Regions from separate parts of the Rhodobacter capsulatus SB 1003 genome, predicted to be linked through region 1. Evidence: riboswitches for the same ligand, from Rfam matches in the RefSeq annotation. Region 1 holds a riboswitch; each other region holds the start of a gene.

Evidence for each region. A riboswitch is a leader RNA that binds a small molecule or an ion and turns the genes downstream of it on or off. The one in region 1 is predicted to bind cobalamin.
Region 2: another riboswitch for cobalamin. It lies ahead of RCAP_RS10480 (ABC transporter ATP-binding protein); the one in region 1 lies ahead of RCAP_RS00795 (ABC transporter substrate-binding protein).
Region 3: another riboswitch for cobalamin. It lies ahead of exbB (tonB-system energizer ExbB); the one in region 1 lies ahead of RCAP_RS00795 (ABC transporter substrate-binding protein).
Region 4: another riboswitch for cobalamin. It lies ahead of RCAP_RS13005 (cysteine-rich small domain-containing protein); the one in region 1 lies ahead of RCAP_RS00795 (ABC transporter substrate-binding protein).

Annotation. Positions count from the first base shown of each region.
Region 1 is NC_014034.1:170,679-178,459, forward strand. It holds gene hutX (heme utilization cystosolic carrier protein HutX) at 1-253, opposite strand, end outside; gene hutW (heme anaerobic degradation radical SAM methyltransferase ChuW/HutW) at 265-1,647, opposite strand; cobalamin riboswitch at 1,836-2,055, shown strand; gene RCAP_RS00795 (ABC transporter substrate-binding protein) at 2,358-3,860, shown strand; gene RCAP_RS00800 (ABC transporter permease) at 3,857-4,801, shown strand; gene RCAP_RS00805 (ABC transporter permease) at 4,798-5,571, shown strand; gene RCAP_RS00810 (ATP-binding cassette domain-containing protein) at 5,568-6,953, shown strand; gene RCAP_RS00815 (alanine/glycine:cation symporter family protein) at 7,170-7,781, shown strand, end outside.
Region 2 is NC_014034.1:2,268,996-2,276,776, forward strand. It holds gene RCAP_RS10445 (DUF411 domain-containing protein) at 1-152, opposite strand, end outside; gene RCAP_RS10450 (multicopper oxidase family protein) at 166-1,641, opposite strand; gene RCAP_RS10455 (hypothetical protein) at 1,679-2,035, opposite strand; gene RCAP_RS10460 (VOC family protein) at 2,334-2,753, shown strand; gene RCAP_RS10465 (ornithine cyclodeaminase) at 2,817-3,866, opposite strand; gene rocF (arginase) at 3,866-4,795, opposite strand; gene RCAP_RS10475 (Lrp/AsnC family transcriptional regulator) at 4,914-5,342, shown strand; cobalamin riboswitch at 5,445-5,661, shown strand; gene RCAP_RS10480 (ABC transporter ATP-binding protein) at 5,865-6,632, shown strand; gene RCAP_RS10485 (methyl-accepting chemotaxis protein) at 6,696-7,781, opposite strand, start outside.
Region 3 is NC_014034.1:2,542,690-2,550,470, forward strand. It holds gene RCAP_RS11710 (SDR family oxidoreductase) at 1-74, opposite strand, end outside; gene RCAP_RS11715 (sugar ABC transporter permease) at 90-1,340, opposite strand; gene RCAP_RS11720 (ATP-binding cassette domain-containing protein) at 1,337-2,140, opposite strand; gene RCAP_RS11725 (ABC transporter substrate-binding protein) at 2,236-3,282, opposite strand; gene RCAP_RS11730 (substrate-binding domain-containing protein) at 3,520-4,548, shown strand; cobalamin riboswitch at 4,599-4,793, shown strand; gene exbB (tonB-system energizer ExbB) at 5,098-5,883, shown strand; gene exbD (TonB system transport protein ExbD) at 5,883-6,302, shown strand; gene RCAP_RS18565 (TonB family protein) at 6,299-7,117, shown strand; gene RCAP_RS11750 (DUF6525 family protein) at 7,101-7,352, opposite strand; gene RCAP_RS11755 (GTP-binding protein) at 7,371-7,781, opposite strand, start outside.
Region 4 is NC_014034.1:2,814,236-2,822,016, forward strand. It holds gene RCAP_RS12990 (glycosyl hydrolase family 28-related protein) at 1-1,157, opposite strand, end outside; gene RCAP_RS12995 (lysine--tRNA ligase) at 1,397-3,001, opposite strand; gene RCAP_RS13000 (tellurite resistance TerB family protein) at 3,106-3,528, shown strand; cobalamin riboswitch at 3,596-3,782, shown strand; gene RCAP_RS13005 (cysteine-rich small domain-containing protein) at 3,867-4,211, shown strand; gene dacB (D-alanyl-D-alanine carboxypeptidase/D-alanyl-D-alanine endopeptidase) at 4,202-5,650, opposite strand; gene RCAP_RS13015 (nicotinate-nucleotide adenylyltransferase) at 5,641-6,270, opposite strand; gene RCAP_RS13020 (GGDEF domain-containing protein) at 6,348-7,409, opposite strand; gene RCAP_RS13025 (heme NO-binding domain-containing protein) at 7,406-7,781, opposite strand, start outside.

The sequences.
Region 1 (7,781 bases):
GCGCGACGGTGCCGCCCTGCAGCGGCGCCTTGGCCTCGAGGATCACCGGGCCGGTGTTGACGACAAGGGTGATCTCGCCCCAGCCCGCCATCGCGTCCAGAACCTCGACCATCAGCGTCCCGGGCAGGGCGGTCACCTCGCCCGCGGGCAGGGCGGCAAGCACCGCAAGCGGTGTGGTATCGGCCGCGCGGGCAATGTCTTCCAGCGCCGCATGGGGGGTGGCGGCCAGGGCTTCGGCAATCGTCTGGGGCATCTCTGTCTCCGTCAGTTTCGGGAAAGGTCGGGGTGGTGGGCAAGCCAGCCCAGAAGGCGGGTGGTCATCGGCACCTGCCAGAACCGTCCGGCGCGGCTCAGCCGGTAAAAGCGGTGCTCTGGCGCCCAAAGCCCGGCCGCCTGCCATTGCGCCAGCAGCGGCGCGAAATGATCGGTCAGGCTGAGGCCGGGGGCGGGGATCAGCGTTCTCAGCGCGGTTTCGGCACGGGCAAGATCGAGCATCCCGCGCTCCATCCCGGCCTTGATCGCCTGGGCGACGGGGGCGCTGGCCGCCTGCCGCATCATCCCCGCGACAAGCCCGGTGCCCGCGGCCGCCTGCCCGGAATAGCGCGCCAGATCGGGGGTCAGCCGAAAGCTCAGATCGCCCAGAAAGCCGCCCGCGCCCGCGCCGAAGGCAAGGCAATCCGCCCCGCTTTTGACCGCAAGATTATAGACCGAGCGTTCGCGCAGGCTGCCCTGCCAATGCGAAGTGGAGATCGGCCGCCAGCCCATTTCCTCGGCCGCGGCCTCGCCTGCGGCGAAGAAATGGCCCAGCCGGTCGGGGGCGGCCACCTGTTTCTTGCCCTTTTCGATCGCGGTCAGAAGCGGCGTTCCGGGGATCAGGTTCAGCGCGTAAAGGTCCAGCCCGTCGAGCCCCAGATCGGCGCAAAGCCGCACGTCGGCGGCGACATCCTCGGGGCTCTGACCGGGCAGGCCATAGATCAGATCGACGATCACCGCGCCCTGATCAAGCGTCACAAGCCCTTGCAGCGCCTGAAGGATTTCGGCACGACTGGCCTTGCGGCCCAGCGGGCGGCGGATCGCATCGGAGAAGCTTTGCACCCCAAGCGAGATCCGCGTCACCCCGGCGTCAAAGGCCGCCCGCGCCTTTTCAAGGCCGAAGGAATGGACCCGGCCTTCCAGCGTGATCTCGCAATCGGGCGCCAGCGGCAGATGGCTGCGCAGCGCGCGGACCAGCCGGGCGATGTCGGGGGCAGAAAGCGCCGTGGGCGTGCCGCCGCCCAGATAGACCGCCTGCAGCGGCGGCCCCTCCTGCGCGGGGTGCCGGGCAAAGCCCCTCAGCTGCGCGATCAGCGCATCGACATAGGAAGTGCCCAGATCGGGCCGCCAGGCGTTCTGGTAAAAGCCGCAAAACAGGCAGTGGTTTTCGCAAAACGGGATATGGACATAGGCGACGGCGCGGCGGCTGCGCGGGGTGGCCATCAGCCGGTCCCAGGTGGCGGCCAGCTGCGCCTCGGGCACCGGCGCCATCGGCCCGCCCGGATGCGCGCCGCCCTTGCGCGGGAAGGCGCAGGACAGCGGATCGGCGCCGATCGTGGCAAAGAAGCTCTCGACCGCAGGCGGGGCGGTCAGACGCGTCAGGGCCGCGGTCATGCCGGGCACCGGAAGGGGCGGGGGGAAAACGCGGGCATGTCGAACCTTTCACCTTGCGGCAATGACCTGGCGACATGCTGGGCAACACGACCCCAAGCCGGGGCCTGGGTGATAGAAAGGAATTCCGAGTAATTTTGTCAAGAGGCGGGCCGCCGCGCCGGGGCGATTGACAATCCCTTGCGGTTGTGGCCCTTGGGGGCGTCATCGGTCCCCCGCAGGCGGCGTCACGCACCAGGGGGGGAAAGAGGGAATACGGTGCGGTGTAGCCATCAGGCGCCAAATCCGTGGCTGCCCCCGCAACTGTGAGCGGCGAGCGATGCCGAAGATGCCACTGGGCCTGCCGGTCCGGGAAGGCCGGCAAAGCGAAGACCCGCAAGCCAGGAGACCTGCCTGTGATGCGCCCGGATCTGTCCGGGTGCCAGTCCGGACGCCGGGGTGTGCGTCTGGCCCGGGGCAGGCCGCGGTCTGCCGCGTGCCTCATCCCGTCCGTCCTTTCGGAATGCCGTGCCCGCACGGCCCAGAGAGGAACGACCCATGATCCTGCTGCGCGCCTTCGCCATCCCTCCGCCCCGGACCGTCCCGGTCGGGGCACCGTCTTGAGCTGACCGCCGCGCGCTGATCCTTGCCGATCCGGCCAGGGGGCCCCGCCTTCCTTGCGCTTTGCAGGGCAGGCGAATAATACGTAATTACATAACATACGGAGACCGCTCTTGCTTTCCCGCCTTTCCTTTGCCGCGCTGATCGCGGCCTTGCCCGCGCTGCCGGTTCTGGCCGATCCGGTGACGCTTGATATCGCCGCGCCCTTCGAGATCAAGGCGGCCGATCCGCTTCTGTCGGGGGACATCTTCCTCAAGCTCGACGTGATGGAAACGCTGGTGAACAGCGATGCGACCGGGGCGCTGTTGCCCGGGCTGTCGGATCGCTGGTCGGTGTCGGAGGACGGGCTGGTCTGGCGCTTTCACATCCGCCCCGGCGTGCGGTTCCATGACGGCAGCCCGCTGACCGCCGAGGCCGCCGCGCTGGCCCTGACCTGGTCGTGGAAAAAGGAAGGCATCCTGGCCAAGGCGCCGGTGGCCGCGATTGCCGCCGAAGCCGAGGAGGTGGTGATCACCCTCAAGACCCCGTTTGCCGCCCTGCCCGCCTTCCTTGCCGAATATCGCACCGGGATTCTGGCCCCTGCCGCCTATGCCGCGGATGGCACGGTGACGGCGCTGATCGGCACCGGGGCGTTCCGGGTGACCGTGCTGGAGCCGCCGCTGCGGCTGGAAGCCCTGCGGTTCGATGGCTATTGGGGCGGCCCCGCCAAGCTGGAGGCGATCCATTACGCAGGCGTCAGCCGGGCCGAGACCCGGGCCTTGATGGCGGAATCGGGCGATGCGGGACTGGTGGTGAACCTTGATCCCGCCTCGGTCACCCGGCTTGCCTCGGTCAAGACCGTCACCGTGCATTCCGTCTCGCTGCCGCGGGTGCTGTTGCTGAAACTGAATGCCGCCGCGCCCTTCTTTGACACGGTCGAAGAACGGCGGGCGCTGTCCTTGGCGATCGACCGGGCCGGGCTGGCGCAGGCGGTCCTGCGCTATCCGGCGGCGGCGACGCAGATGTTCCCGCCCGCGATGGCGGCCTGGCATGATCCGGCGCTGGCGCCGCTCGGTTACGACCCCGAAGCCGCCAAGGCCGCCTTTGCCGCGGCGGGCTGGCTGCCCGGGCCCGATGGCATCTTGCAACATGACGGCCAGCCCTTTGCGGTCGAGCTGCTGACCTATCCCGACCGGCCGGAACTGCCGCTGACGGCGGCGGTGCTGGAGCAGATGCTGCGCGAGGTCGGCATCGCGGTGACGATCAATGCCACCAACTCCTCGGAAATCCCGGCAAAACATGCGGCCGGAACGCTGCAGATGGCGCTCTTTGCCCGCAATTTCGCGCTGGTCCCCGATCCGGTCGGCACGCTGATGCAGGATTACGCCCCCACGGGCGATTGGGGGGCGATGGGCTGGGACAATCCCGCCTTCACCGCAGCGGTGCGCAAGATCGCGGCCGGGGGCGGCACGGCGGCCGAAAAAGCCGCGCTGTCCGCGACCTTGCAGGCCGAGCTGCCGGTCGTGCCGATCGCCTGGTATCAGCAGACGGCGGCGGTGTCGAACTCCGTCAAGGGGATCGTGATCGACCCCTATGAACGGACCTTCGGGCTGAAATCGGCGGAGATCGTGCAGTGACCTTCGCGCTTCGGACCCTTGCCTTCCGCCTGTTGCAGGCGGCGGGCGTCGCGCTGGTTGTCGGCGTGATGTCGTTTCTGATGATGCGGGCCATGCCCGGGGACATGGCCTTTCGCATCGCCGCGGCGCGGTATGGCTATGACCTTGCCTCGGCCGATCTGGCCGAGGCGGTGCGGACCGAGCTGAACCTGGGCGCCGGGCCGCTGGTGCTGTTCGCCCAGTGGATGGCCGATCTGGCGCGGCTGGATCTGGGCCGCTCGATGGTCTCGGGCCTGCCGGTCTGGCAGGAGATCGCGCATCAGCTGGGCGCCAGCCTGCAGCTGGCGGCGGTGGCGCTGGGGCTCTCGCTGCTGATCGGGCCGCCGCTGGGCATTTACGCCGGTCTGCGGGCCGGGGGGCGGTTTGACCGCGCGCTGCTGGTGGCGGCGGCGGCCTTTCGCGCGGTGCCGCAATTCCTGCTTGGCCTCGTGCTGATCGTGGTTCTTGCGGTGCAGCTGCAGCTGTTGCCCGCCGCGGGGCACGGGGACATCCGCCATCTGGTCCTGCCCGGGCTGACGCTGGCGCTGGGGCTGGCTGCGGCCTCGGCGCGGATTGCCCGCGATGCGATGGCGGCCTTTGCCGCAAGCCCCGCCCATGCCTTTGCCCGCACCAAGGGGCTGAGCGACGGACAGGTGCTGCTGCACCATGGGTTGCGGGCCATCGCCGCCCCGCTGCTGACCTATCTCGGCCTGCAATTCGTGCTGCTGGCCGAGGGCGTCGTGGTGGTCGAAACCATCTTCGGCTGGCCCGGCATCGGCCATGCGCTGATCCATGCGGTGTTTCACCGCGACGTGCCGATGGTGCAGGGAACGGCGCTGGTGATGGGGCTGTCCTTCGTCCTTCTCAACACGCTGATCGATCTGGCCCTGCGCCGCATCGACCCGCGGGAGGTCCGGGCATGAGGGCAAGACATCTCGGGCTTGGCCTGCTGGCCGTGCTGGTGGCTTTTGTGCTGATCGGGCCGCTGCTCGATCCGGTGGGGCCGTTCAAACAGGCGCTGCTGCGGGTGCTGGCCGGGCCGGATGCGCAGGCCTGGTTCGGCTATGATCATCTGGGCCGGTCGATGTTCGCGCGGCTGTCGCAGGCGCTGCGGCTGTCGCTGACGATCGCCTTTGCCGCCACCGCGACCGCCGCCGTTCTGGGCATCGCGCTTGGGGCGCTGGCCAGCTGGCGCGGCGGCTGGATCGACCGCGGCCTGTCGCTTCTGGCCGACAGCGTGCTGGCCCTGCCCGCGCTTCTGATGGTGCTGATGATGGGGGTGATCCTGCCTTCGACGCCGCTGGCCTTCTGGGCGGGTTTGGCGGCGGTGCAATGGATCGAGTTCTTCCGCCTGACCCGGTCCGTCGCGCGCAGCCAGCTTGCCAGCCCCGCGGTCGAGGCCGCCACGCTGCAGGGCTTCGGCCCGCTCTGGGTGTTTCGCCGCATCCTCTGGCCCGAGATCGGCCCGATGCTGCGCACCGCCACGGCCTTCGGCGTCGCCAATGCCATCGCCGCCATCGCCGCGCTGGGCTTTGTCAGCGTCGGCATGCGCGCGCCGACGCCGGAACTCGGCCTGATGATGGTCGAGCTGCTGCCGAGCTGGCGCGAGGCGCCCTTTGCGCTGCTGCAACCCGTCGCGGCCTGTTTCGCGCTGCTTCTCTCTCTCAACCTGATTGCCGGAGGCCGCGAATGACCCTGTTGCAGGCAAAAGACATCACCGTGACCGCCGGGGCCGAGCGGCTGCTGGACCCGGTTTCGCTCGATCTGCCCGCCGGTCGGGCGGTGACGGTGCTGGGCGAAAGCGGCTCTGGCAAGAGCCTGCTGGCGCAGGCGCTTCTGGGCACCTTGCCGGGCGGACTTTTGGCGGGCGGCACGCTGACGGTGGGGGAGACGCGGCTTGACCCGGCCCGGCCGCAGGGCAGCCGGGCGCTTTGGGGGCGCGCGATCGCGGTTCTGCCGCAAGAGCCCTGGCTGGCGCTCGACCCGTTGATGCGCGGGCAACGTCAGGTCGCCGAGGTGCATGATCTGGTGGCGGGCGATCCCGCGCCGGACGACCGCGCCAGCGCCGATCTGGCGGCGCTGGGACTGGAGGGGGCGGGGGCGAAATACCCCTGGCAGCTTTCGGGCGGCATGGCGCAACGGCTGGCCTTTGCGGCGGCGCGGGCGTGCGGGGCGCGGATCACCGTGGCCGACGAGCCGACCAAGGGGCTCGACAGCGACCGGCGCGATGACGTGCTGGCGCTGTTGCGGCGCGGGCTTGAGGGCGGCGGCGGGCTTTTGACGATCACCCATGATCTGACGCTGGCGGCAGGCCTGGGCGGCGAGATCCTGGTGATGCAGGGCGGCACGGTGGTCGAACGCGGCTCGGCCGAACGGGTGCTGGCGGCGCCCGAACATCCCTATACGCAAGCGCTGATCGCCGCCGATCCGGCGCATTGGCCGCGCCCCGATCCGATGCCCGAGGCCGCGCCGCTGCTGCGGGCCGAGCGTTTCACGGTGGCGCGCGACGGGCGAACCCTGTTTGCGCCGCTCGATTTCACCCTTTCGCCCGGGCAGGTTCTGGGCGTGGCGGGGCCGTCGGGCTGCGGCAAGTCGAGCCTTGGCAATGCGCTTTTGGGGCTTTTGCCGCATCAGGGCAGGCTGTGGCGGGACCCGGCAGTGCCGAAACTTGCCTTTCAGAAGCTCTGGCAGGATCCGCCCGCCGCCTTTCCGGCGCGGATCACGCTGGCCGAGGGGCTGGACGACCTGCTGGCGCGGCATCGGATCGATCCGGCAAGGGTGGCCCCGCTGCTCGACCGGCTGAAGCTGGCGCCCGATCTTCTGGCGCGCCGACCTGCGGCGGTGTCGGGCGGCGAGTTGCAGCGCATCGCGCTTTTGCGGGCGTTGCTGCTGGATCTCGCGTTCCTGTTCGCCGACGAGCCCACCTCGCGGCTGGATCCGGTGACGCAGGCGCTGACGATCAGGCTGATGGTCGGGATCGGCCGCGAGACCGGCATGGCGATGGTGATCGTCAGCCATGACCTTGCCCTGCTCGAGGCGATCTGTGACCGGGTGATCCGGCTCATGCCGGGCTGACCCGGGTCCGCGGCCGGGCTCAGGCTGCGGCCGCGGCAAGACGGCGGGCGAAAATCGACGCCGGAGCGTCGAATCGCCGGGTTGATCTTCGATCCGATGCGACCGTAGGAGGGGGCCGCGAACAACAGCACAAGATCCCGGCAACGCGACGCGTCGCACACCTGCCGGTCTTCCCGGTGAAGACGGCGGTGCGAGGGACAAAGAGGAGACTGGCGTTTGGAACTGATTCATGACTTCTTCAACTGGCTGAACGGGATCGTCTGGGGCGTTCCGATGATCGTCCTGATCATCGGCACCGGCTTCTACCTTCAGCTGCGTCTTGGCTTCATGCCGATCCGCAAGCTGGTCTACGGCTTCCGCATGATCTGGAAAAGCCGCACGCCCGGCGCGGATTCGGAAGGGGAAATCACCCCCTACGCGGCGCTGATGACCGCGCTCTCCGCCACCATCGGCACCGGCAACATCGCGGGCGTCGCCACCGCCATCGCGGTCGGCGGCCCCGGGGCGCTGTTCTGGATGTGGGTCACCGCCTTTGTCGGCATGGCCACGAAATACGCCGAGGTGGTCGTCGCGGTGAAATATCGCGAAGTGGACGACAAGGGCGAACATGTCGGCGGCCCGATGTTCGCGATCAAGAACGGGCTGGGCAGGAACTGGGCCTGGCTGGCGACGGCCTTCGCCTTCTTCGGCGGCCTTGCGGGCTTTGGCATCGGCAACATGGTGCAGGCCAACGGCATCGCGAGCGCGGTGCAGAACGCCTTCGGCATCGAGACCTGGATCTCGGGCGTCGTGATGACGGTGCTCACCGGGCTCGTCGTTCTGGGCGGG
Region 2 (7,781 bases), 1.6 Mb from region 1:
CGCAGAATATCGATCCAGGCCTCGCAGCAGCCGCAATCGGGGTCCTTGACGACAGTGATCGCCACTGGCGCGGCGGCGCGCAGCGGTGCGCTGGCAAGGCACCCGGCGACAAGGGCCAGAACGGTGCGGCGGGACAGGTCATGCTTGGTCATATTCGTTTCCCCCTCAGGCGCTGACGACGAATTCGGTCATCATGCCGGTCGCAAGATGGCCCATGTGGTGACAATGCAGCATCCAGGGCGCGGCTTCCCCCGCATCCAGCGCCACCGTCACGCTGCCCATCGGCGGCACCGAAACGGTGTCGCGCAGCGCCCCCGCGATGCGGGTGCCGTTCACCGCGATCACCTGAAAGACATGGCCGTGCAGATGCATCGGATGCGCCATCATCGACATGTTGTGAAACATCATCTCGACCCGCTCGCCCGATTTCGCCCCGATCGGACGGCGGTTATCCCAGCTGCGCCCGTCGATCGTCCATTGATAGGGCAGCATCGACCCCGTCAGCATCACCATCGGCTGCGCCGTGGCAGGCCGGGGGGCGAGCGGCGTGACGGCGCGCAGCGCCATCTCCTGCGCCATGTCCCCCGAGACTGCCGGATGCGGCTCGTCAGAGACATCCGCGAGTTTCGGCACCGCGGCCCCTTTCGGCGCCAGGATCAGCCCGGTACGCTCGCGCGTGCCTTCACGCAGCGCAAGGATCGGCACGGCAGTGCCGTCTTCGACCAAGTCGATCTCGATGTCGAGCCGCTGGCCGGGCGAGATCGCAAACCGCCTGCCGGGCAGCGGCACCACCGGGTTGCCATCGACCGCGACAAGCCGTGCCGCAGCCGCGCCGGTGTCGATCCAGAAGGCCGTCATCGACGCCCCGTCGATCACCCGCAGCCGCAACCGGCCGCCGTTTTCGACCCTCACCACCTCGGGATCGGCGAGCGTCCGGTCGTTCGCCAGATAGGCGTCGAATTCGTAATCGTTCAGATCCATCGAGAGGCCGCCCTCCATCGCGGCGTGCATCTCGGCCATGCCGGGAAGCGACATCATGTCCGCCATGCCGTCCATGCCCTGCATGGGCGTGGCGGAATGGTCCATGGCGCCGTGATCCATCGCCGTGCCGCCACTGACCGTCTCGAGCACTTCCTGCGGGGTCGCAAAGGCGAAATCATGCAAGAGCATCACCACCTCCTGCCGGTCCTCGGCCAGCTCTTCGGGGCGGCGCACGATCAGGGGCGCGGCCAGAAGACCGATTTCCTGATCGGGGATGTGGCTGTGCATCCAGAACGTGCCCGGGCGGGCCTCGAAATCGAAGCTGCGGGTCTGGCCCGGTTTCAGCATCGGGTTGGTGTTCGGCACGCCATCCTGGGCATTGGGCGGGATCTGGCCGTGCCAATGCACGATGGTCTCGATGTCGAGGGCATTCGTCAGATCGGTGCGGAAGCGCTGGCCCGGATCAAGGCGCAGGCCGGACCGGCCCTGCGCATCCAAAAGGCCCATCACCGTGGCGGCGCGGCCATTCACCTCGATCACCCGCGTCGTGGCGGTGAGCGAAAAGCTGTCGGCCGCCGCCCGGGCGCGGGCAGGCACAAGGGGGAGCGCGGCAAAGGCCGCAGAAGCGGCCAGAAAGCCGCGGCGGGAAAGCTGAGTCATGATGATCTCCGGTTCAAGAATGGGAACGTGGCGAAGATCAGAGGCGGGGCGGCGGCCCCTCCGGTTCGGGGGAAAGCAGCGCCAGCCGCAACGGAACCGCAGGCGGAACAAGGCGCGAGATGCGCTCTGCCCTTGCGGCGGGCTGCATCGGTTCGGGCGTCAGCGAGGCGCCCAGACAATGCTGCAGGCAGCCTTCCGGCGCGAAGGTGGTGGTCTTGGGCGACGGTTTCGCATCGGGGACCATCGCATGATGGCCCGCGCCCCTGCCCTGCGCGCAATCGGCGCCGGGATGCGGACAGGCCTCCGGCGCGGCGACCACGGGCGCAACCGCGCCAAGCGCCGCCAGAAAGACGACGATCAGGCTGAGGCGAAGCAGGGCGCACAGAATCCGCATGGGAGGAGCATGGCACGGGGCGGGGCCGTTGTCAGGTGACGATTTCAGGAGCGATGCGTTGCGGCAATCCCGGTTCCCTTCAGCCATGACGCCGCGGCATCACGGTCAGCCCCGGATCTCGCGCTGGTGCTGACCGGGGCGAATGCGGGCAAGGCTTCCCGCCGCCGTTGCGCTTGCCTCCGCTGGGTCCCCGAAGCTGGCCCCGGACCGAAACGTCGCAGGGGTGGTCCAGCCCTTACCGATCCTGCCGAATTGTGCCTAGCTTCGCCCCAGCCTGCACTGAAAGGGATGCACAGCAATGCAACTGCACCGTGGCCGCCTGATCGATCATATTCAGCTTGTGGTGCGCGACCTGCCCACAAGCGAGAGCTTTTACACGGCGGTGATGTCCGTCCTGGGGATCCCGGTTCTGAGCACGGAGAACGGCTATTTCATCGCCGACGAGCTTGTCGTGTCTTCGGCCGACAGCCCGGCCGCTTCGGGCGCGTTGACGGGGCGGCACCATCTGGCCTTTCAGGCGCAGGATCGCGAAACCGTTGACGCGTTCTACCGCGCCGCCCTGGCGCATGGCGGGCGCGACAATGGCGCCCCCGGCCTCCGGGCCTATCATCCGGGATATTATGCCGCCTTCGTGCTGGACCCGGATGGCAACAACATCGAGGCGGTCTATCAGGGCGCGGCGCAGCGCAGCGCCCCCTCGGTCACCATCGCCTTCTAGGCCAGGTTGGTCAGGCATCCGAGAGCGGCGCGGAACCGGGCTGCGGCCCTGCCCGCTTCCGGCTCAGCGCGCCCGGTCGAGCATGCCGAACAGGTCGCGCGGGTCATCGGGGTCGGCCAGCATGTCGAGCGGCGCGAAGAAATCCGTGCCCCGGATGCGCTCATGCACGAAACGCAGCGCCGAGAAATCCTCGATCGCGAAGCCGACGGAATCGAAGAGCGTGATCTGGCGCGCATCGCGCCGCCCCGGCACCTCTCCGCGCATCACCTGCCACAGCTCGATCACCGGATGGTCGGGGTCCAGCTGCTGGATCTCGCCCTCGATCCGGGTTTGCGGCGGATATTCGACAAAGATATCCGCGCGCTTCAGGATGTCGGGATGCAGTTCCGTCTTGCCCGGACAATCGCCGCCGATCGCGTTGAGATGCACCCCGGCCCCCACCATGTTGTCGGTCAGGATCGTCGCGAATTGCTTGTCGGCGGTGCAGGTGGTGAGGATCTGCGCGCCTTCGACGGCCGTCTGGGTCGAGGCGCAGGCGGTCACCTCGAACCCCTGCGCGCGCAGGTTGCGCAGGGCCTTTTCGGTTGCCCGCGGGTCGATGTCGTAGAGCCGCAGTCGGTTGATGCCGCACAGCGCCCGGAACGCCAACGCCTGAAACTCGCATTGCGCGCCGTTGCCGATCAGCGCCATCACCTGCGCCCCCTCGGGCGCAAGATACCGCCCCACCAGCGCCGAGGTGGCAGCAGTGCGCAGCGCCGTCAGCAGCGTCATTTCGGTCAAAAGCAGCGGATAACCCGTGCTGACCGAAGAAAGCACGCCAAAGGCGGTGACCGTCTGATAGCCCGCGCGCATGTTGCCCGGATGGCCGTTCACATATTTGAACCCGTAGCTTTCCGCATCGGCGGTCGGCATCAGTTCGATCACGCCATCGCGCGAATGGCTAGCCACGCGGGGGGTCTTGTCGAATTCGGGCCAGCGGCGGAAATCGGCCTCGATATGGCCCGCCAGATCGGCGATGAACCGTTCGACGCCGATCGCATGCACAAGACGCATCATGTTCTCGACCGAGACGAAGGGCACGAAGGCCCGCTGCGAGGGTTGTGGGCGCAGCATCATGCGAAGCTCCGGGTCTGACGGTCCAGCACGCGGCGGCCGAACAGGCTGGCGGCCAGGTCGCAGATCAGCGAAGCGGTGCGGCCGCGCTCGTCCAGAAACGGGTTCAGCTCGACCAGATCGAGCGAGGTGACAACCCCGGCATCGCACAGATATTCCATGATCAGATGCGCCTCGCGGAAGGTGGCGCCGCCCGGCACGGTGGTGCCCACCGCGGGGGCGATGCCCGGGTCAAGGAAATCGACATCGAAGCTGACATGCAGCAGCCCGTTCGCCGCCTTGACCCGGTCGATGAAGGCCCGCAGCGGCGCGACGACGCCGGTCTCGTCGATGGCGCGCATGTCATGCACCTCGATCCCGTGCTCGAGAATGCGGCGATGCTCGGCCGGATCGACCGAACGAATGCCCATCATGCACAGCCGCGACGGGTCGATCGCATGGGCCAGCGGCGGATAGGCGGCGAAATCGCCAAGGCCGCAGGCATAGGCGACGGGCGTGCCATGCAGATTGCCGCTTTCGGTGGTATCAAGCGAATGCAGATCGGGATGCGCGTCAAGCCAGAGCACGAAGAGCGGACGGCCCAGCCGCGCGGCATGGGCGGCAACCCCCGCCATCGTGCCCGCCGACATGGAATGATCGCCGCCCAGAAACACCGGCAGATCGCTTTGCGCCGCGGCCGCCTCGGCGCGCGCGGCCAGAAGCGCGATCCAGGCGCGGGTCTCGGCCAGATGATGCACCGCGGGATTGGCATGGGCCACCGCCGCCTGCGGACCGATCGACAGATCGCCCTGATCCTCGATCCGCCATCCCAGCGCCGTCAGGCTGGCGATCAACCCCGCCGTGCGCAGGCTGGCCGGTCCCATCACGCAACCCGGCTGGTGGGTGCCGCTCTGGATCGGCGCCCCGAGAATGATACTGCTTCGCGTCATCTTTTGCTCCTGTAGAGGCGAAAGGCTCGCAAACCTCGTTGCAGGTTTCGCTGGCCATTCTGATCACCTTGGTATTTTATCTGCTCATCCTGACCAGCCATATGGACAATATGACCAGATGACCGACCTCAGCGCCACCGACCGGCGGATCATCGCCGCGCTGCGCCGGAATGCGCGGATGAGCATCACCGAACTGGCCCATGCCGCGCAGGTCTCGCGCACCACGGCCAAGCTGCGGCTCGATACCCTGCTGGCCGAGGGCCGGATCCGGCGCTTCACCATCGAGACCGATGTGGATGTCGAGGGCGAAGTGCGCGCGATCACACTGGTGGAATTGCAGGGCAAGCTCTCGCGGCAGGTGATCCGGACCCTGACCGGCCTGCCCGAGGTCAGCACCGTGCATGCCACCAACGGCGCCTGGGATCTGGTGGTGGAAATCCGCACCGGCTCGCTGGTCGATTTCGACCGGGTGCTGCGCGCGATCCGCGAAATTCCGGGGGTGATCAACAGCCAAAGCTGCCTGCTGCTCGCCCATGTGGCGGCCTGACCCGCGGCACCGGCCGGGCCCGCGGGGCGGCCGCCGCGGGGGAAGACGGCCCCGATCCCGGCAGGCCGGTCGCAATGCGCCTTGACGGCGGGGATCTTCGCGGGCACCTTCGCGGCAGATGGTTCCCGGCCAAGCCACGCGCGGCCGGGTGAAAAGGGAATACGGTGTGGTGTAGGCATCAGCCGCCAAATCCGTAACTGCCCCCGCAACTGTAAGCGGCGAGCACCCCCCGGCAACCACTGGCCCCGACCGCGGGGCCGGGAAGGTGGGGAAGCCACGACCCGCAAGTCAGGAGACCTGCCATCAGCGTCATCAACCGCCGGGCGGGGTGTCCCGGAAGGAGCATGCGATGGATCAGCGCAAGCGGCGGCCTTTGGCCGGGCCGCAGCATGTCGGGGCGCCGCCGGTGCCGCCCCCGGCTCCGGGCCGCGGGGCCGGGCCGGGGCGGGCTTGCGCGACGGCCCGGCCCTCGCCGCCCCGACACGGCCCCCCTCCCCTTTGCGAAAGGACGAAGCCGTGACCATGGTCGATCTCTCCGGGGTGTTCTGGGGGCCAAAGGGGCAGCCGGACCTTCTGTCGGATATTTCCTTTGCCGTGCCCGAGGGGCAGAGTCTCGCGATCTGCGGCGCGAAGGGGGCGGGGAAAACCGCGCTGTTGCGGCTGATCTGCCGCCAGATCGCGCCCAATCGCGGCACGGTGCGGCTGCTGGGGCGCGATCTGTGGCTGATGAGCGCGCCCGAGGCCGCCCGCGTGCTGGCCGCGGTGCTGCAGGAACAGCCGGGCGAATTCGGCCTGACGGTCCGGCAGATCGTCGCGCTGGGGCGGTTGCCGCATCGGCGCGGCTGGGGCGCGGGGCTGGCCACGCCCGACGGCGCCGATGCGACGCTTGTTCAGGCGGCGCTCGACCGGCTTGAGCTGACGGCGCTGGCGAGCCGCCCCTTTGCCACGCTGTCGGGGGGCGAACGGCAGCGCGTGATGATCGCGCGCGCGCTGGCGCAGGAACCCCGGGTGATCGTGCTTGACGAGCCGACGCCCCCTCTCGACATCCGTTCCCGGCTGGACCTGCTGGCCCTGCTCAAGGGGCTCGGGCTGACGGTGATCACGGCGCTGCACGACCTGACGCTTGCCGCCGATTTTGCCGACCGGGTGCTGGTGCTGCACGAGGGGCGGCTTCTGGCCGATGGCCCGCCCGACACCGCCCTGACCGAGACGGTTCTGGCCCGCGCCTTCCGGGTGCAGGCCCGGATCGACCGCAGCGGCGCCCGCCCCTGCTTTGCCTGCCATCTGTGAGCCTTCCGAAAGGCCCCCCCGGATGCGTGCCGCCTGTGCCTGACGGCCCCGGCCGGTTCCGCCTCAGGCCGCCCGGCTCTGCGCCGCCTCGTCCTCGACCCGGAACACGCCGCTGAGCTCCTTGAGGCTGCGCGCCTCGTTCAAAAGCCCCTGCGTCGCGGCCGAATTTTCCTCGAACATCGCGGCATTGTGCTGGGTGACCTGATCGAGCTGGTTCACCGCCGCGGTGACCTCGCTGATCCCCGCCGATTGCTCGGTCGCGGCATTGGCGATGCTGACCAGAAGCCCGTCCAGTTCGGTGACAAGGGTTTCGATCTGTTCCAGCGCCGTATCCGAGCGCGAGGCCAGCTCCACCCCCGAGGCCACCTGCCGCGACGAGGTATCGATCAAGGTCGCGATTTCCCGCGCCGCTTCCGAAGACCGCTGCGCCAGCGCCCGCACCTCCGAGGCGACGACGGCAAAGCCGCGCCCGCTCTCCCCCGCCCGCGCGGCCTCGACGCCCGCATTCAGCGCAAGCAGGTTGGTCTGGAAGGCGATGTCGTCGATGACGCTGGTGATGCGCGAGATCTGTTCCGAGCTGCGGGCAATGTCGTCCATCGCCTGCGCGGTCTGACGCACCACATCGCGCCCCGTTGCCGTGGTGGTCCGGGTCCGGCTGACCGCCTGCGCCGCGGTCCGCGCCCCGGCGACCGAATTTTCCACCGACGAGGCCATCTCGTTCATCGCCGCCGCGGTTTCCTCGAGCGAGGCCGCCTGCATCTCGGTGCGCCGTCCAAGCTCGCTTGACGCCGAGCTGAGATGGCGCGTTTCCAGTTCCACCACATCGGTCGCCCGCACGATCGAGGCGATCAGCCCCGACATCTTCGCCAGCGCGGCGTTGAAATCATGCCGCAGGTTTTCATAGGACTCGGGGAAGGACTGGGTGATCCGCCCGGTCAGATCGCCCGCAGACATCGCGCGCAGGCCCGCGGCAAGCGTGCCGACCACATGGTTTTGCTCGGCCATCTGCGCTTCACGCGCGGCCTCTTCGCGGCGGCGCTGCTCTTCGCGTTCGGTCAGGCGCCGCGCCTCCTCCTGAAGACGCTCGCGTTCCAGCTCGGCCTCGCGCAGGCGCATGGCTTCCTCGCGCTCGCGCGCTTCGGATTGCGC
Region 3 (7,781 bases), 1.4 Mb from region 1:
TTGGCGCAGGCCAGGCCGATGCCCGAAGCGGCGCCGGTGATGGCGGCGGTTTTGCCCTGCATGAGATTTGTCATTCTATCCTCCGGTTGTCAGGCGCGGCCGTGGCTGGCGCGCGATTGCCGTGCAAGCGAGTCGATGATCACGGCCACGGCCAGAACCGCCCCGGTGATCATGTAACGCAGCGACGAGCTGAGATTGAGAAGCGTCAGGCCGTTCGAAATCGACTGGATCACCAGCACGCCCAGCAGCGCCGCCCAGGCCGAGCCGCGGCCGCCGAAAAGCGAGGTGCCGCCGATGACCGCCGCCGCGATGGCATTCAGGTTCACGTCCCCCGTCCCCGCCTGCTGGCTGGCCGTGGCCAGACGCGCGGCGGAAAACACCCCGCCAAGGGCTGCGAGCGACGAGCCCAGCATGAAGGCGGTCAGGCGGATGCGCTTGACCTTGATGCCGGAGCGCCGCGCCGCCTCGATATTGCCGCCGACGGCGAACATCGAGCGGCCCCATTTCGTCCGGGTCAGCGCATATTGCATCGCCGCGACGCAAAGCACGAAGACGACGAACATGAAGGGCACGCCGCGGCCAAGGTTCAGATAGGCGACGGCGCCTTCCAGAAGCAGGGTCACGGCGCCCGCCTTGACCAGCACGACGCTGGCGCTGGTGCACGACAGGTTCGCCGCCGCCCGCGCCTTCATCTGCCGGAAGCCGAACCACAGGATGCCCAGCCCCGGCACCAAAGCCAGCGCATAAGACGCCCAGTCCGGCATGATCAGGATCTGCCCGAAGCGGACCAGGAACGAGGCGTAAGGCAGGTTGATCGAGCCGGTCGGCCCGAGGATGTAAAGCTGCATGCCCAGAAGCGCGAGCAGCCCCGAGAGGGTGGAAACGAAACTCGGCATGGTGAAGCGGTTCAGAAGCGTCGCATAGATCGCCCCCATCGTCGCCCCGGCCGAAAGCGCCGCCAGAATGGCCAGCGGCAAGGGCACCCCCATGTTGACCCAAAGAACGCCGACCAAGGCCGAGGCCAGCCCGCTCATCGAGCCGACGGAAAGGTCGATTTCCCCCAAAAGCAGGATCAGCACGATGCCCAGCGAAATAAACCCCACTGCGGCGGCATCGAACAGCAGGTTGACGAGGTTGTTGGGCAGCAGGAAGACCGGGTTCAGGGTGGAAAAGACCACCGAAATCAGGATCAGCCCCACCACGACCGGCAGGATGCCCAGATCGCCCGAGCGGATGCGGTCGATGAAGGCGCGGGCGGCACCGGCAAGCCCGGTATCGGCCCGCACCCGGGCATCGGCGCGGTCATAGGCGATGGGCGAGGCGTCGGGTTTCATGCTCATTGCTGGGCCCTTGTTCTTTCGATGGCATCGCGGCGGGCGGCGACATTGTCATCGGCGCCCATGATCGCCGCCACGATCTGCTCGCGCGTGGCGTCCTTGGTGAAAACGCCGTTGTTGCGACCAAGCCGCAGCACCGCGATGCGGTCGGACACGGCGCGGACATTGTCCATGTTGTGGGAAATCAGGATCACGCCATAGCCGCGATCGCGCAGCCGCTCGATCAGGTTCAACACCTCGGCGGTCTGGGCGACCCCCAGCGCAGCGGTGGGCTCATCGAGCATGACGATCTTCGGCTCCAGCAGCAGCGAGCGCGCGATCGCCACGGTCTGGCGCTGCCCGCCCGAAAGCGAGGCGATGGGCTCGCGCACCGAAGGGATGCGGGCCGCAAGTTCGCCCAGCAATTGCCAGGCGCGGACCTCCATCTGCACCTCATCCAAGGCCCAGGGCGACAGCTCCTGCCCCAGGAACAGGTTCGCCACCACGTCCAGATTTTCGCACAGCGACAGATCCTGAAAGACGGTGGAAATGCCCAGGGTCAGCGCCGCCGAGGGGCTGTCGATGCTGACCGGCCGCCCCATGAATTCGATCGTGCCCGATGTGGGCTGAAACACCCCCGCCAGGATCTTGATCAGCGTGCTTTTGCCCGCGCCATTGTCGCCCACCAGCGCCACCACCTCGCCCGCATGAACGTCAAGGTCGATGTCGCTCAGCGCCGAGACGGCGCCAAAGGTCTTGGTGATCCCGCGCAGGCGCAGGACCGGCTCGCGCGCGGGCGCAAGCGACGCATCATTCACAGCCATCAGGCTCTCCTCCCCAGTGCGGCGCAGGCAGTCGCCCGCCTGCGCCCTTCGGTCACAGCTTACGCGATCCGCAGACCTTACTCGATGCCCGGACCTTACTCGATGCCCAGGGCCTTGCAGCCCTCGGCATATTCGCCGGTGCAGATCTCGGCGGCGGTCTGAATGCCCTTGTCGAAGATCTCGGCCTTGATGTTTTCGCGCGTCACCACGGCCGGAACGAAAAGCTCCGAGGGCGTGTCGTAAAGCGTGGTTTTCGGCGCGGGGGTTTCGCCCTTGAGGAAGGTCACGGCCACGTTCGCGGCAGCTTCGGCGACGATTTCCGAGGGTTTCGAGATCGTGTTGTATTGATCGCCCGCGATGATCAGCTGCAGCGCCGCGATGGTGGCGTCGTTGCCGGTGACCGGCGGGATCGGATCGACGCCCGCCGCTTTCAGCGCCGCAATCGCGCCGCCGCCGGTGCCGTCATTGGCCGCGACGATGCCCTTGATCTGATCGCCAAAGCGGGTGATCTGCCCGGCGGTCCATTCCTGCGCCTTCGGCGGCGCCCAATCGGGCGTGTCGAATTCGGAAAGCTTGGTATAGGGCGATTCCTCCAGCGCGCGGTGGATGCCGTCGCGGATCAGACCGGCGGCCGCATCGGTGGGCGAGCCGTTGATTTCCAGCACCCCCGCGCCGTCCGGCACGCCCGAGGCCTTCATGTGATCGACCAGCGATTTCGCGATCGCATAGCCGATGCCCTCATTGTCGAAGGAGACGTAGTAATCGGCCGGTTTCGCCGGGATCGGACGGTCATAGGCGATGACCTTGACGCCCTGCGACTGCGCGATTTCCACCAGACCGGCGGCGGCGGCGCTGTCGACCGGATCGAGCACGATCACCTTGGCCCCCTGCGCGATCACCGAGTTGAACTGCTGCTGTTGCAGCGCCACATCGGCATTGGCGTTCTGATAGATCACCGTGCACTCGGCGCAAAGCTTGTCCATCGCCGCCTTGAAGCCGGGGAAATCGTGCTGCTCGTAACGGGTCGAGGCCTGGTCGGGCATCAGGAAAGCCACCGTGGCCGCCTCCTGCGCGCTGGCCGCGGCGCCGAAGAAAGCCGCGACAAGAACCGAAGCCCCCGCCAGCGAAATCGTCTTGTTCATCCTGGTCTCCTCCTCTGGATGATCCGCAAGGCCAAGGCCCGGTCTTGGCCCGGTCCCGTCGCCGGCCGCCCGGGGCGAAGCACCCGCCCGGCAGTGCCGACACGACCCGGTTGCGCCTCCTCCACGCCTCCGCCTCGCCTGCTTCATCGGTTGCGCAAGCTTGCTCAATCGATGAAGCAGAATTGCATCCGGTTTCGATTCACGTCAAGATGGAAGATGACAACATGACGGGAAAGCATGACCGACACCCTTGGCCCCGGCCGCAAGCGCCCCACGATCTATGACCTGGCCGAACGGGCGGGAACCTCGCCCAGCGCGGTCAGCGCGGTGCTGAACGGGTCCTGGAAGAAGCGGCGGATCAGCGAAAAGCTGGCCGAGCGGATCACCGAACTGGCGCGCGATCAGGGCTATGCGGTGAATTTCCAGGCCAGCCTGCTGCGGCGGGAGCGCTCGAACATCGTCGGCATGATCGTGCCGAAATATGACAACCGCTATTTCGGCGCGATGGCCGAGCGGTTCGAGGCGGTGGCCCGCGCGCATGGGATGTTTCCGGTGATGACCTGCACGCAGCGCGACCCCGAGCTGGAATTCGAGGCCGCCCGGGCGCTTCTGTCCTATCAGGTCGATTGTCTGGTGGCGAATGGCGCGACCGACCCGGACCGGATCGCCGATCTGTGCGCCGCGGCCGGGGTGCGGGTGGTCAACCTCGATTTGCCGGGATCGAAGGCGGCCTCGGTCACCTCGGACAACTATGCCGGGGCAAAGACGCTGACGCATCTGATTCTGGATCGTTGCCGCGACGATCTGGGCTACACCGGGCCGCTGCTGTTCATCGGCGGGCGGGCGGGCGATCACAACACCGCCGAGCGGATCCGCGGCTTTCGCGCCGCCCATGCCGAACGCGGCCTGCCCCTGCCCGAGGAGGCGATTCTGGCCTGCGGCTATTCGCCCGACAAGGCCGAACGGGCGCTCGACGCGCGGGCGGGGGCGCTGCCGCCGGGGCTCTTCGTGAACTCGACGATCACCCTCGAGGGGGTGGTGCGCTGGCTCAACCGCGCCGTGCCCGATCATGCCGGGCGGATGCGCTACGGCTGTTTCGACTATGACGCTTTCGCCGCGCAACTGCCGGACAATGTCGGCATGATCGAGCAGGACGTGGACGGGATGATCGCCAAGGTCTTCGCGCTGATCGAGGGCGGCCCGGCCAGCCCGGCGCATTTCCGCATCCCCTGCATCCTGCGCACGCCCGCCCCGCCCCGGGGCTGAGCGGCCCGGGCCAAGCCCCGCTTCCGGCTTGACGCGGCGGCGAAATTGGATTTGGCTTGACGTGTTCAAGTTCCGGCCTGCGGGTCGGATTGAAAGGGAACACGGAACGGCCTCCGGGCCCAGACCGTGGCTGCCCCCGCAACTGTGAGCGGCGAGCGACGTCGACATGCCACTGGGCCCGCCCGGGAAGGCCGACAGAGCGAAGACCCGCGAGCCAGGAGACCTGCTTGGACATTCACCCTTTCCGGGGCGCGAGGGGCGCCGCGGAAGCGGCCCGTTCCGCAGTGGTGGCCCGCCGTCTGCGGAAAGCCCAGCTTTTCCGCGACATCCCCCCTGCCGGGCCCTTCGGCCCGAGCCGAAAGGTCCGACCGATGCCGCCTTGCCCCAGCCTGCCGCCGCCTGCCGCCCCCGCGCGCCGGACCGCGGCCAAGATGGCCCGGCGCTTGCCCCGTCCATTACTTGACAAGTTCACTCAACAAGCGCAGGAGAGGACAAAGCCAGCCTTCCGCCAGCCGCCCCTTTCCGCCCTGAACGCCCCCGAGGTCTGCCATGCCGCCCGTCGTTCCCGCCGCTGCCGATAGCACGCTGATCCTGTTTCTTGACCGTGTCGGGCTTTCGGGTCTGGCCGAGACCCTGCGCGCCGCCGCCGCCTCCGAGGCGCTGACGCCGCTGGCGATGTTTGCCCATGCCGATATTCTGGTGCAGGGCGTGATGCTGGGGCTGCTTGCGGCCTCGGTGCTGGCCTGGGCGATCTGGGCGGGCAAGCTGGTGCAGCTGACGCGCGCCCGCCGCCGCCTGACGCGCGATTACCGGGTGCTGGCGGCGCGCGGCACGCTTGGCGCGGCGCTGAGCGGCGGGATTGTGGCGCGGATGCAGGCGGCGGCACGTGCGGAAATCGGTGCCTCGGCGGGGCTGCCGGATGCGGGCATCAAGGAGCGCGTCGCGATCGATCTGACCCGGATCGAGGCCGGGGCGGCGCGGGCGATGCAATCGGGGGTGACGGCGGTGGGCTCGATCGGCTCGACCGCGCCCTTCGTCGGGCTGTTCGGCACCGTCTGGGGCATCATGAACGCCTTTGTCGGCATTGCCGAAAGCGGCTCGTCGAACCTGGCCGTCGTCGCCCCCGGCATCGCCGAGGCGCTGATGGCCACGGCGCTCGGCCTTGTCGCGGCGATCCCGGCGGTGCTGCTTTACAACCACCTGACCCGCGCCGTCGGCGGCTACCGCGCCGCGCTGACCGATGCGGCGGCGCTGGTCGAACGCACGCTCTCGCGCGATCTGGACCGGGCGCGGCTGGCGCCCACGGTGAAATCCCTGCATCTGGTGGCGGAATAATGGCGGTCCGGCTGTCTGACGGCGAGGATCTGACCCCCGAAGCCGCGATCAACATCACGCCCTTCATCGATGTGATGCTGGTGCTTTTGATCATCTTCATGGTCGCCGCGCCGCTCTCGACCGTCGATGTGCCGCTGGATCTGCCGGTGGCCTCGGGCCAGCCGCAACCGCGCCCGCCCGAGCCGGTCGTGCTGTCGCTCAGCGCCGAAAAGGGGCTGATGCTGGGCCGCGATCCGGTCAGTGCGACCGATCTGCCCGCAAGGCTGGCCGAGGCGACACAGGGCGATCTGGCCACACGCATCTTTGTTTCCGCCGACAAATCCGTGCCTTACGGAGAGATGATGGGGCTTTTGAACCAGCTGCGCGCGGGCGGCTATCTGAAGATCGGCCTTGTCGGGCTGGAGGAGGCCGCGCCGTGAGCCTTGCGCTGACCGATCCGCCCGAAGTGCCCGGGCGGGCGCTTCTGTGGGGGCTGGCGCTCTCGCTGGCGCTGCATGCGGTCGCGGTTTCCGTGCTCTCGCAGACCGAGGCCGCCCCCGCGGCGCTGGTGGCGGCGGGCGCGGGCGGCGAGGATCTGGACGGCCTCGAAGCGATCGCCGCGACCTTCGTCGATCTGGCGCCGCAGATCCAGCTGCCCGAGCCCGAGATGGCGCTGCCGCTGACCGCGCCGGTGATCGACATTCCCCAGGTGCGGCTGCCCGATCCGGTGCTTTTGCCGCCCGAGCCCCCGAAGATCACGCCACCAAAGCGCGCCGAGGAGAAACCGAAGCCCCCGCCGCCAAAGCCGAAACCCGAGCCGCGGCCGCGGGCGGAAAAACCCAAGCAGGCGAAACCCGCGCCGGTGCAAAGCGAAAGCCGCGCCGCCTCGCGCGCGGCGGGATCGGGGGCGGGCGCACAGGCGGGCACGGGCGGGACGGATGCGCAGGCGACGGTCTCGGCGGGCACGACGAAAAGCCTGCTTGCGAAATGGGGCGCGACGATCCGCACCCGGATCGAACGGCGCAAAAGCTATCCCGCCGCGGCGGGACGGGCTGCAGGCTCGGTCGGGCTGGCGCTGAAAGTCAGCCGCGACGGCGCGCTGCTCTCGGCCGCGGTGAACCGCTCCTCGGGCCATCCGGCGCTGGATGCGGCGGCGCTGGCGGCGGTGCAGAAGGCGGGGAAATTCCCCGCCGCCCCCGCGGAACTGGCAAAGCCGAGCTACGCCTTCTCCGTCGCGGTCAAGTTTTCGCGCTGAGCGACGGCTCGCGGGCCAGCGTCCGCGCCTCGGCCAGATGCAGCCGGGCCAACGCCGCCTCGGGGCAGCCGGTTTCCGCCAGCGCGCGGGCCCAGATCCGCGCCACCGAGGCCGCCGACCAGGGCAGCACCGCCTGCCGCGCCCAGGCCCGGGCGGGCGCGGGCAGCCGGTCAAAGGCCGCCATCGGATCGGCCCGGACCCGGTGGCGCAGCGATGTCGTCAGGTTGCGTCGCATCCTCACGCCCCCCCCAGCTCACGCCCCCCAGCGCGGGAACGGGTCGGGCAGATCGGCCCAGGCCTCGGGGGTGAAATCCGCGGCCGGAACCAGCGCCGCATTCAGCCGCGCGCAGATCGCGTCGCGGTCCAGATCGACGCCGATGAAGACGATCTCCTGGCGCCGGTCGCCCCAGGGCTCGGCCCAGTTCCGGGCGATTTCGCGCTGCGCATCGGGATGCGCGGGCAGCCGCTCGGGCGGGACCGAGGCCCACCAGCGCCCCAAGGGCGTGACCCGGGCCGAGGCCCCCGCCAGGCTGAATTCGACCGCCCAATCGGGCCGCGTCGCCAGCCAGAAATGCCCCTTGGCGCGGATCACGCCGGGAAGCGCCCCGCCCAGGGCCGCCTCGATCCGGGCCGGATCAAAGGGGGCGCGGGCGTGATAGACGAA
Region 4 (7,781 bases), 1.1 Mb from region 1:
CCGGGATCGACCGCCAGCACATAGACCTCGCGGCCGACGCCGGTGCCGCTCACCCGCGCGCCGACCGGGATGTTGGCGATATTCGTCACATTGCTCAGCGTCGTCGATTGCGACGTGGAATAGGTCGCGTTCGAGGTGACGGTGGTGGTGCTCCAGGCCGTGTTGTCGCTGACCGAGATCTGCCCGTTCGCCAGCACCCGCCGGTTCGACCAGCTCGAAGTATCGGGCACCGCCGCCTTGACATCGATCGGCCCGGTCAGATCGACCCGCCGCCCGCACAGATCGAAGATGTTGTTGTCGGTATAGGACAAAAGCGCCTGCAACCCCTTCCTCAGCGCCAGTTCCTCGTCGCCGAAGGCCTTCGCATAGGTCGGAAAGTCGAAATTCTTCTGCAGCACCAGCCGCGCCGCGGTCGGCATGATCAGCGTGCCGGTGAAGCGGATCGGGCTGTCGATCGAGAGCGAGGACCCGATGCGGTAGCTGCCCTCCGGCACGATCAGGCTGCGCCCGTCGGCGGCGGCATCGGCGGCCAGAAAGGCGGCGCGGTCATCGGTGGTGCCGTCGCCCTTGGCGCCATAGTCGCGCACATCGACCACATCCATCATGTCGCGCAGGAAAGCTTCGGTGATATCCTCGATGACGATATCCTCGATCCGCACCACGCCCCCGGTCTGCCCGGTCAGATCCAGCCCGAAATGGCCATAGACAGGCACCGTGCCCCAGGCCATGTCGACACCCGCGCGCGTGCCCGAGCCGACGATCGCCTGCACCGTCACCACCTTGCCATAGGTGGTCAGCGTGACCGGGCTGGCCACTTCGACCAGCCCGTTCACATGCGCATTCGCCGCGCTCATCGCATAGCCCGCGATCCGCACCGCGCAGAAATTGCCCGAGACCGCCTTCACCTTGGCGGTGATGCGCAGATAGACGCCGGGCAGGATCGGCGTCTGCCCCATCCAGCGCAGCTTCTGCGTGCTCTGGGTCTTGGTCATCTCCAGACAGGTGCCGAAATCGGCATCCGCCGGCACCAGCGCCGCATTCACGGCCCCCGCATAGGTGGCCGATCCCGCCGTGCCATTCTCGCTCGACCATTGGCCCAGCCCCAGTTCGAAAGCAGAGGGGGTCAGGTTCACCCCATCGGTGATCGCGATGTTCATCCGAAACTCCTTCGTGTTCGGCCCGCCCCAAGATGCGGCACGCAAAGGCCGGGCGCGGCGCAAACACGCCACGCGACCGCCACCGGCGCTCCGCAGGATCGGGGATTTCACCGGGCCATCACGCCCCGGCCAGACCAGACCTAGCCGTGAAAATTGAAGAAGATCTGACGACAGCGCGCGCTGCCCGGCCCCCGGACAACGCGCGCAAAAGTCTTTTGCATCAAGGGCTCAGCCCGTGATCAGGCCTTGATCAGCCCGCCCGCCAGCGCGGTTTCCATCAGCGCGATGGTTTCGCTGACGCCATAAAGCGCGATGAACCCGCCAAAGCGCGGCCCCTGGCTTTGGCCCAAGAGCACCTCGTAAAGCGCGGTGAACCAGTCTCGCAGCGGCTCGAACCCGTGTTCGGTGCCGACGGCGAAGACGATCGTCTGCAGCCCCTCGGACGGGTCCTCGAATTGCAGATGCAGGTCGGTCGCGGGCAGCGCCTTCAGCCGTGCCAACAGATCCTCCATCGCCGCGCGTTCCTTGTCGGAGGGCAGCCGGAAGGTCCGGGTCGGCGCGACGAAATCATGGAAGTAGCGCACCGCAAAGCCCGCCGCCGCGTCCAGATCGGGGTGGGTTTCGGGCGTCGCCTCGGGCGCATAGCGCTTGATGAAGCCCCAAAGCCCGGCCTTGTCGCTTGCCCCCGCCACCGAGGCGAGGTTCAGCAGCATCGCAAAGGGCACCACCAGGTTCGACTCGGGCGGCTGGCCGCCGTGAATGTGCCAGACCGGGTTGTCGATCTGCTTCTCGACCGGCTGCGTCGGATAGGCGCGCAGCTGCTGATGGTATTCATCCACCGCTTTCGGGATCACATCCCACCACAGCCGCTTCGCCGTCTTCGGCTTTTGATACATGAAATAGGACAGGCTTTCGGTCGCCGCATAGCTCAGCCATTCGTCGATCGTCAGCCCGTTGCCCTTCGACTTGGAAATCTTCTGCCCCTGATCATCCAGGAACAGCTCATAGGTGAAATGCTCGGGCTTCCTGCCGCCCAAGACCTCGCAAATGCCGTCATAAATCGGCGTGTTGGTCGAATGGTCCTTGCCATACATCTCGAAATCGACATCCAGCGCCGCCCAGCGCATGCCGAAATCGGGCTTCCACTGCAGCTTCACCTTGCCGCCCGTCACCGGCAGCGTCCATTCGCGGCCGTCCTCGTCGTCAAAGGTGATCAGCCCGTTCTTCGCATCGACATGCTTCATCGGCACGTAAAGCACGCGGCCGGTTTCCGGATGGATCGGCAGGAAGCAGGAATAGGTCTGCTGACGTTCTTCGCGCAACGATTTCAGCATGATCGCCATGATCGCGTCATAGCGTTCGGCGCAAAGCATCAGCATCTCGTCGAACTTGCCGGACTTGTAATAATCCGTCGCGCTGGCGAATTCATATTCGAACCCGAACGTGTCCAGAAACCGGCGCAGCATGGCGTTGTTGTGATTGCCGAAGCTGTCGAATTCGCCGAACGGATCGGGCACGGCGGTCAGCGGCTTTTGGATATTCGCGTAAAGCAGCTCCTGCTGCGGCACGTTTTCGGGCACCTTGCGCATGCCGTCCATGTCGTCGGAAAAGCACAAAAGCCGCGTCGGAATGTCCGAGATGATTTCAAACGCGCGGCGGATCATCGTCGTGCGCGCGACCTCGCCAAAGGTGCCGATATGCGGCAGCCCACTCGGGCCATAGCCGGTCTCGAACAGCACATGGCCCTTTTTCGGCGGCGCCTTTTCGTAGCGTTTGAGCACCCGACGCGCTTCCTCGAAAGGCCAGGCTTTGGAGTTCATCGCAGCGTCGCGCAGGGTGGTCATGGTCAAATCCTCATCCGGGCGCCCCATGCGCCTCGCGCCTGACCTATTGAACGGGGCCTGAAACGTCAATAATTCTTGCGGCAGACCCAGAAAAGGAAACGCCCGTGACCGACACCCTGCCCTCGCTTTCGCCGCAAGACGCGCTTGTCGCCGTGATGGTCGCCGTCTCGGCCTCCGACGCGAAGATCCGCACCGCCGAACTGGTCGCCATCGAGCGGATGGTGAACCACATGCCGATCTTTGCCACCTATGACATCGACCGCATCCGCATCGTGGCGCAGACCGTCTATGCGCTCTTCGAGGAAGAGGAAGGCATCGCCGCCCTGTTCGGTCTCGTGCGCGCGGCGCTGCCCAATCATCTTTACGAAACCGCCTATGCGCTGGGCTGCGACGTGGCGGCGGCCGATGGCGTGCTGCACCAGCCCGAGCTGCGCATGCTGGAAGAAATCCGCGACGAGCTGACGATCGACCGGCTGCATGCGGTGGCGATCGAATGGGGGGCGCGGGTGCGCCACGTCACGCTCTGACACCGCCCGATGTCGGCCAAGCGCCCCGACACGCCGCAAAGCCGATTGACACCGCCCCATCGCGCCCCCATCTTCAGCGGGCCTTGGTCCTGCGGCACGCCGCCGCGGGGTAATAGGGAAGCCGGTGCAACTCCGGCGCTGCCCCCGCAACTGTCAGCGGCAAGCCTTCTGCAACACCCACTGGCCCCGGCCGGGAAGGGGCAGCAGGCGCCCGAGCCGCAAGCCAGGAGACCTGCCAGGCCAAAGACCATCCCGGGCGGCGGGCCCGGAGGCATGGACCCCGCTTGCGCGGGCCGCGCCTGTCCGCCCTCGGCCCGACACAACGGAGCGGCCAGGCCATGGAACCGAAAGACACGACAACGAACACCGCCTTCAAGGGCTACACGAACAGCACCTGCCCGTTCCTGCCCTGCCATCCGGGGGTGAAGCGCGCCTTCAACTGCCTGTTTTGCTACTGCCCGCTCATCGCCTATGAATGCCCCGGTCCCTATCAGACCTACACCGACCGCAACGGCTTGACGCGCAAGGATTGTTCCGCCTGCACCCTGCCCCATGACGGCTACGAGCAATCCTGGAACTTCATCCAGAAATGGCTCGACTATCCGCAGCCCTGGTCGGGCAAGCCGCAGACCGAGCCGCCCACCCCGCGCCCCCGTCCGCCGGGGGCAACCGATCAGCCGTAAAGCGTCGCCCAGCGGGTGATGAGCTGGCTCTGCAGCAGTTTCGAACGCCCGACCCAGCCGCGCGAGCCCTCCGCCTGCTCGGCCTCGCGCGATTGCGCCCGCCGCGCCAGATCGCCGGTGAAGATCGCAAAGGTCAGCTCGGTGCCGTCGGGCGCCGTGATATAGCCGGTCAGCGTCGAGACGAAATTCAGCGTCCCGGTCTTCGCATCGACGCGGATCTGCGCGCCCTTGACCTTGCCGCCCGCCTCGTCGCGCAGGTTGAACGGCTTCATCAGGCCCCGCAGCCCGACCTTCGGCCCCAAAAGCGTCACCGCCCTGACCATCTCGATCGGCGCGATCCGGTCATCGCCGCCCAGACCCGAATGATCGACGAACCGCGCCCGCGTGCCGCCCAGCCGCCCGCTCAGCCAGTCGCTCATCGCCGCGCCCGAAGCGCCGCGCGCCGCATTCGCCCCCCGCGCCGCCGAGGCCGTCATCCCCACCGCCTCGGCGGTGATGTTGGTCGAATATTTCATCATCGAGCGCAGGATCTTCGGCAGCGCCTCCGAGGGCTGGCCGACCAGAACCCGCGCCCCCGCAGGCAGCGCCCGCACCGGCTCGGGGGCGGGCAGATCAATGCCGCGCGCCCGCGCCAGCGTCTGGAACACGTCGCCCGCATAGGCCTCGGGCAGCCGCACCGGCAGCCAGCGGCTGCCATCCTTGCCCAGCGCGCTTGCCGCCACCGTCCAATGCTCGCGCCCGCCCGCCTGCCGATACTCGAACAGCGGCGCCTGCCGCGCCACCGCCGCCACATCGGCCGTATAGACCTTGGGCACATGGCGCTCGGAGCGCGCATCCATCGCCAGCGCATAGCCGCCCTTGGCCCGCTTCCATTCGAAATGGACGCGGTTGTAATTCAGGATCAGCCCGGAAATCGCCGGGTTGTAGCCCACATGCACCGGCTGATCGGCCGCGATCGCCTCGGCATAGGGCAGCGCGCCGCCCCAGACCAGAAACCGCCCGCGCACGCCCGTCACCCCCTGTTGCGCCAGCGCCGCCGCCAGATCGGCCAGCCCGTCGGTGCTCAGCGTCGGATCGCCGCCCCCCGCCAGGATCAGATCGCCCTCGACCCGCCCGCCCGAGACCGGCCCCGTCGCCAGCACCCGGGTCTGAAAGCGGAACTGCGGCCCCAGCGTTTCCAGCGCATAAAGCGTGGTGATCGCCTTCGCGGTCGAGGCGGGCGCCATCGGCTTGCCGCCATCGCGCGCCTCCAGCACCAGCCCGCTGCGCGCATCGGCCACCACATAGCCGACATCGCCGCCCAGCCGCGCCGCCGCGATCAGCTCCTCGCCCGACAGCAGTCGCAGCGCCGCACCCTCGGCCCGCAGCACCGCGGGCGTGGCCAGACCGGCCCCCACCCCCAGCATCCCGCCCAGGATCCCCCGCCGCGTCACGTCCATGCCCGTCTCCCTTCCGCTGCGTCCCGCCAATCGCCCCCGGCCCGGATCGCAGACGAGGACAGATCGGACATCGGCATCTGCACGAAACACCAGGCGGGCAAGTCCGCGCAAGCCAGAAGCCGCGCCTGCGCCGCACGAAGCCGTGCGCGTGCGAAGATCCGGGCCGCAAGCGCCTGCCGCGCCACCATCCGATGCCCCGGCCGCGCCAGCACCCCCACCGGCACCGCCGCCAGAATCGACCGCCAGTCCTCCCAGCGGTGGAACTGCGCCAGATTGTCGGCGCCCATCAGCCAGACGAATCGCACGCCCGGATAAAGCGCCTTCAGCCGGGCCAGCGTCTGCGCCGTGTAGCGCGTGCCAAGGCCCGCCTCGAGCCCGGTGACCACCACTTTCGGATCGGGCATCACCCGGCGCGCCCGGGCGATGCGTTGCGCCATCGGCGCCGGGCCGCGGGTCTTCAGCGGATTGCCCGGGCTGACCAGCCACCAGACCTGATCCAGACCGAAGCGGCGCAGCGCCTCGCGGGTGATATGGGCATGCCCGGCGTGGGCCGGGTCGAAAGACCCGCCCAGAAGGCCGATGCTCTGGCCGCGCGTGGCGATCGGAAACCCCTGTCTCATGCCCCTGCCCTACCCGATCGGTCCGGGCTGCGCCACCGGCTTGTGACAGCGCCGCGACAGCCGTTCGGGCCGGCGGTTCAGGTCTGCGACCGCGACCCGAAGCGCAAGGGCGCGATCGTCCAGCGCCCGCGCCCGGCGCGTTTCGATTGATACATCGCCGCATCGGCCTCGGCCATCAGCTCCTCGGCCAGCGCGGGACGGCATTCCAGCGCGATCGCCACCCCGATCGAGGCCGAAATCCGGCAATCCACCCCGTCCAGCCGGATCGGCTCCTCGATCCGGCCGATCAGCCGCTCGGCCATGGCCTCGATCATCGACCGCTCGACCGGGCCGCGCAGCAGGATGATGAATTCGTCGCCGCCCAGCCGCGCCACCAGATCGCCGCGGCGCACCTCGTCGCGCAGCACATGCGCCGCCCGCACCAGCACCGCATCGCCCGCCGCATGGCCCAGGGTGTCGTTGACCTGCTTGAAGAAATCCAGATCGAGATGCAAAAGCGCAAAGTTCCGCCGCCCACGCGTCGCCGATTTGACCGCATGGCCCAGCGCCGCATCGAAGGCACGCCGGTTCGCCAGCCCGGTCAGCGGATCCAGCTGCGCCTCGGTCTCGGCCTCGGCCTTGGCCAGCCGCAGCCGCCCGGTCAGGGCGGTCAGCTCGCCCAGAACCGCCGCCTTCGCCTCGGCCAGAAACAGGAATTCCATCGCCAGATCGGAAGCGGCGAAATCCGCCTCGGTCAGGCCGAAATAGCGCACCGCCTCGGACAGCTGGATGCCAAAGGACAGGTTCACCAGCACATCGGCCTGTTCGCCCGGGCCCAGCGCCACCGCAAGACCGCGCAGGTTGAACATCGGATAGCGCACCAGCGTCATCACCAGCCGCCGCCCGGTCAGCGCGACCTCGCGCCCGGGCTCGACGCCCCGGGCCCGGCGCAGGGTGAAATGGCGGGCGAAATCCGCCCCCTCCGCCCGCTCCGGCCCCTGACCGACGATCCGCGCCAGCGTCGGCCCCATGGCGCGGATCCGCCCGCGCGCATCCAGCCACAGAAACATCGGCATCAGCCGCGCCAGCATCTCGGTGTTCAGCGTCAGCACCGGCTCCGGCGCCGGGACCGACGCGGCCACGGGCAGGATCCGGGTCATGACGCCTCTCCCATCTCGGGGGCGGCCAGATCGAACTGGCGCGCAACATGATAGGTGGTGAAATGCAGCTCGACCTGCACCCGTTCCGCCCCCTCGCGCGGCTCGAGCAGGTCGATCAGCACCAGGGCGCCGTAATCATCGGCCATCGCCCGCATCAGCCCCGCCATCACCGCGCCCCAGCCCGGAAAACGGCCGCGCACCAGCAGGGTGAACCGCCCCTGCGCCTCGGATTGCAGCGTCAGTTCCGGCAGTTCCAGATCGGGCAGCGCCATCTGCGCGCGGCCCTGCAGATCATCAAGCGAAAACAGGAATTCCAGATAATCCGGGCCGCCAAAGCGCAACAGCCGCCGCAGCGGTTCGGTCTGCGCCACT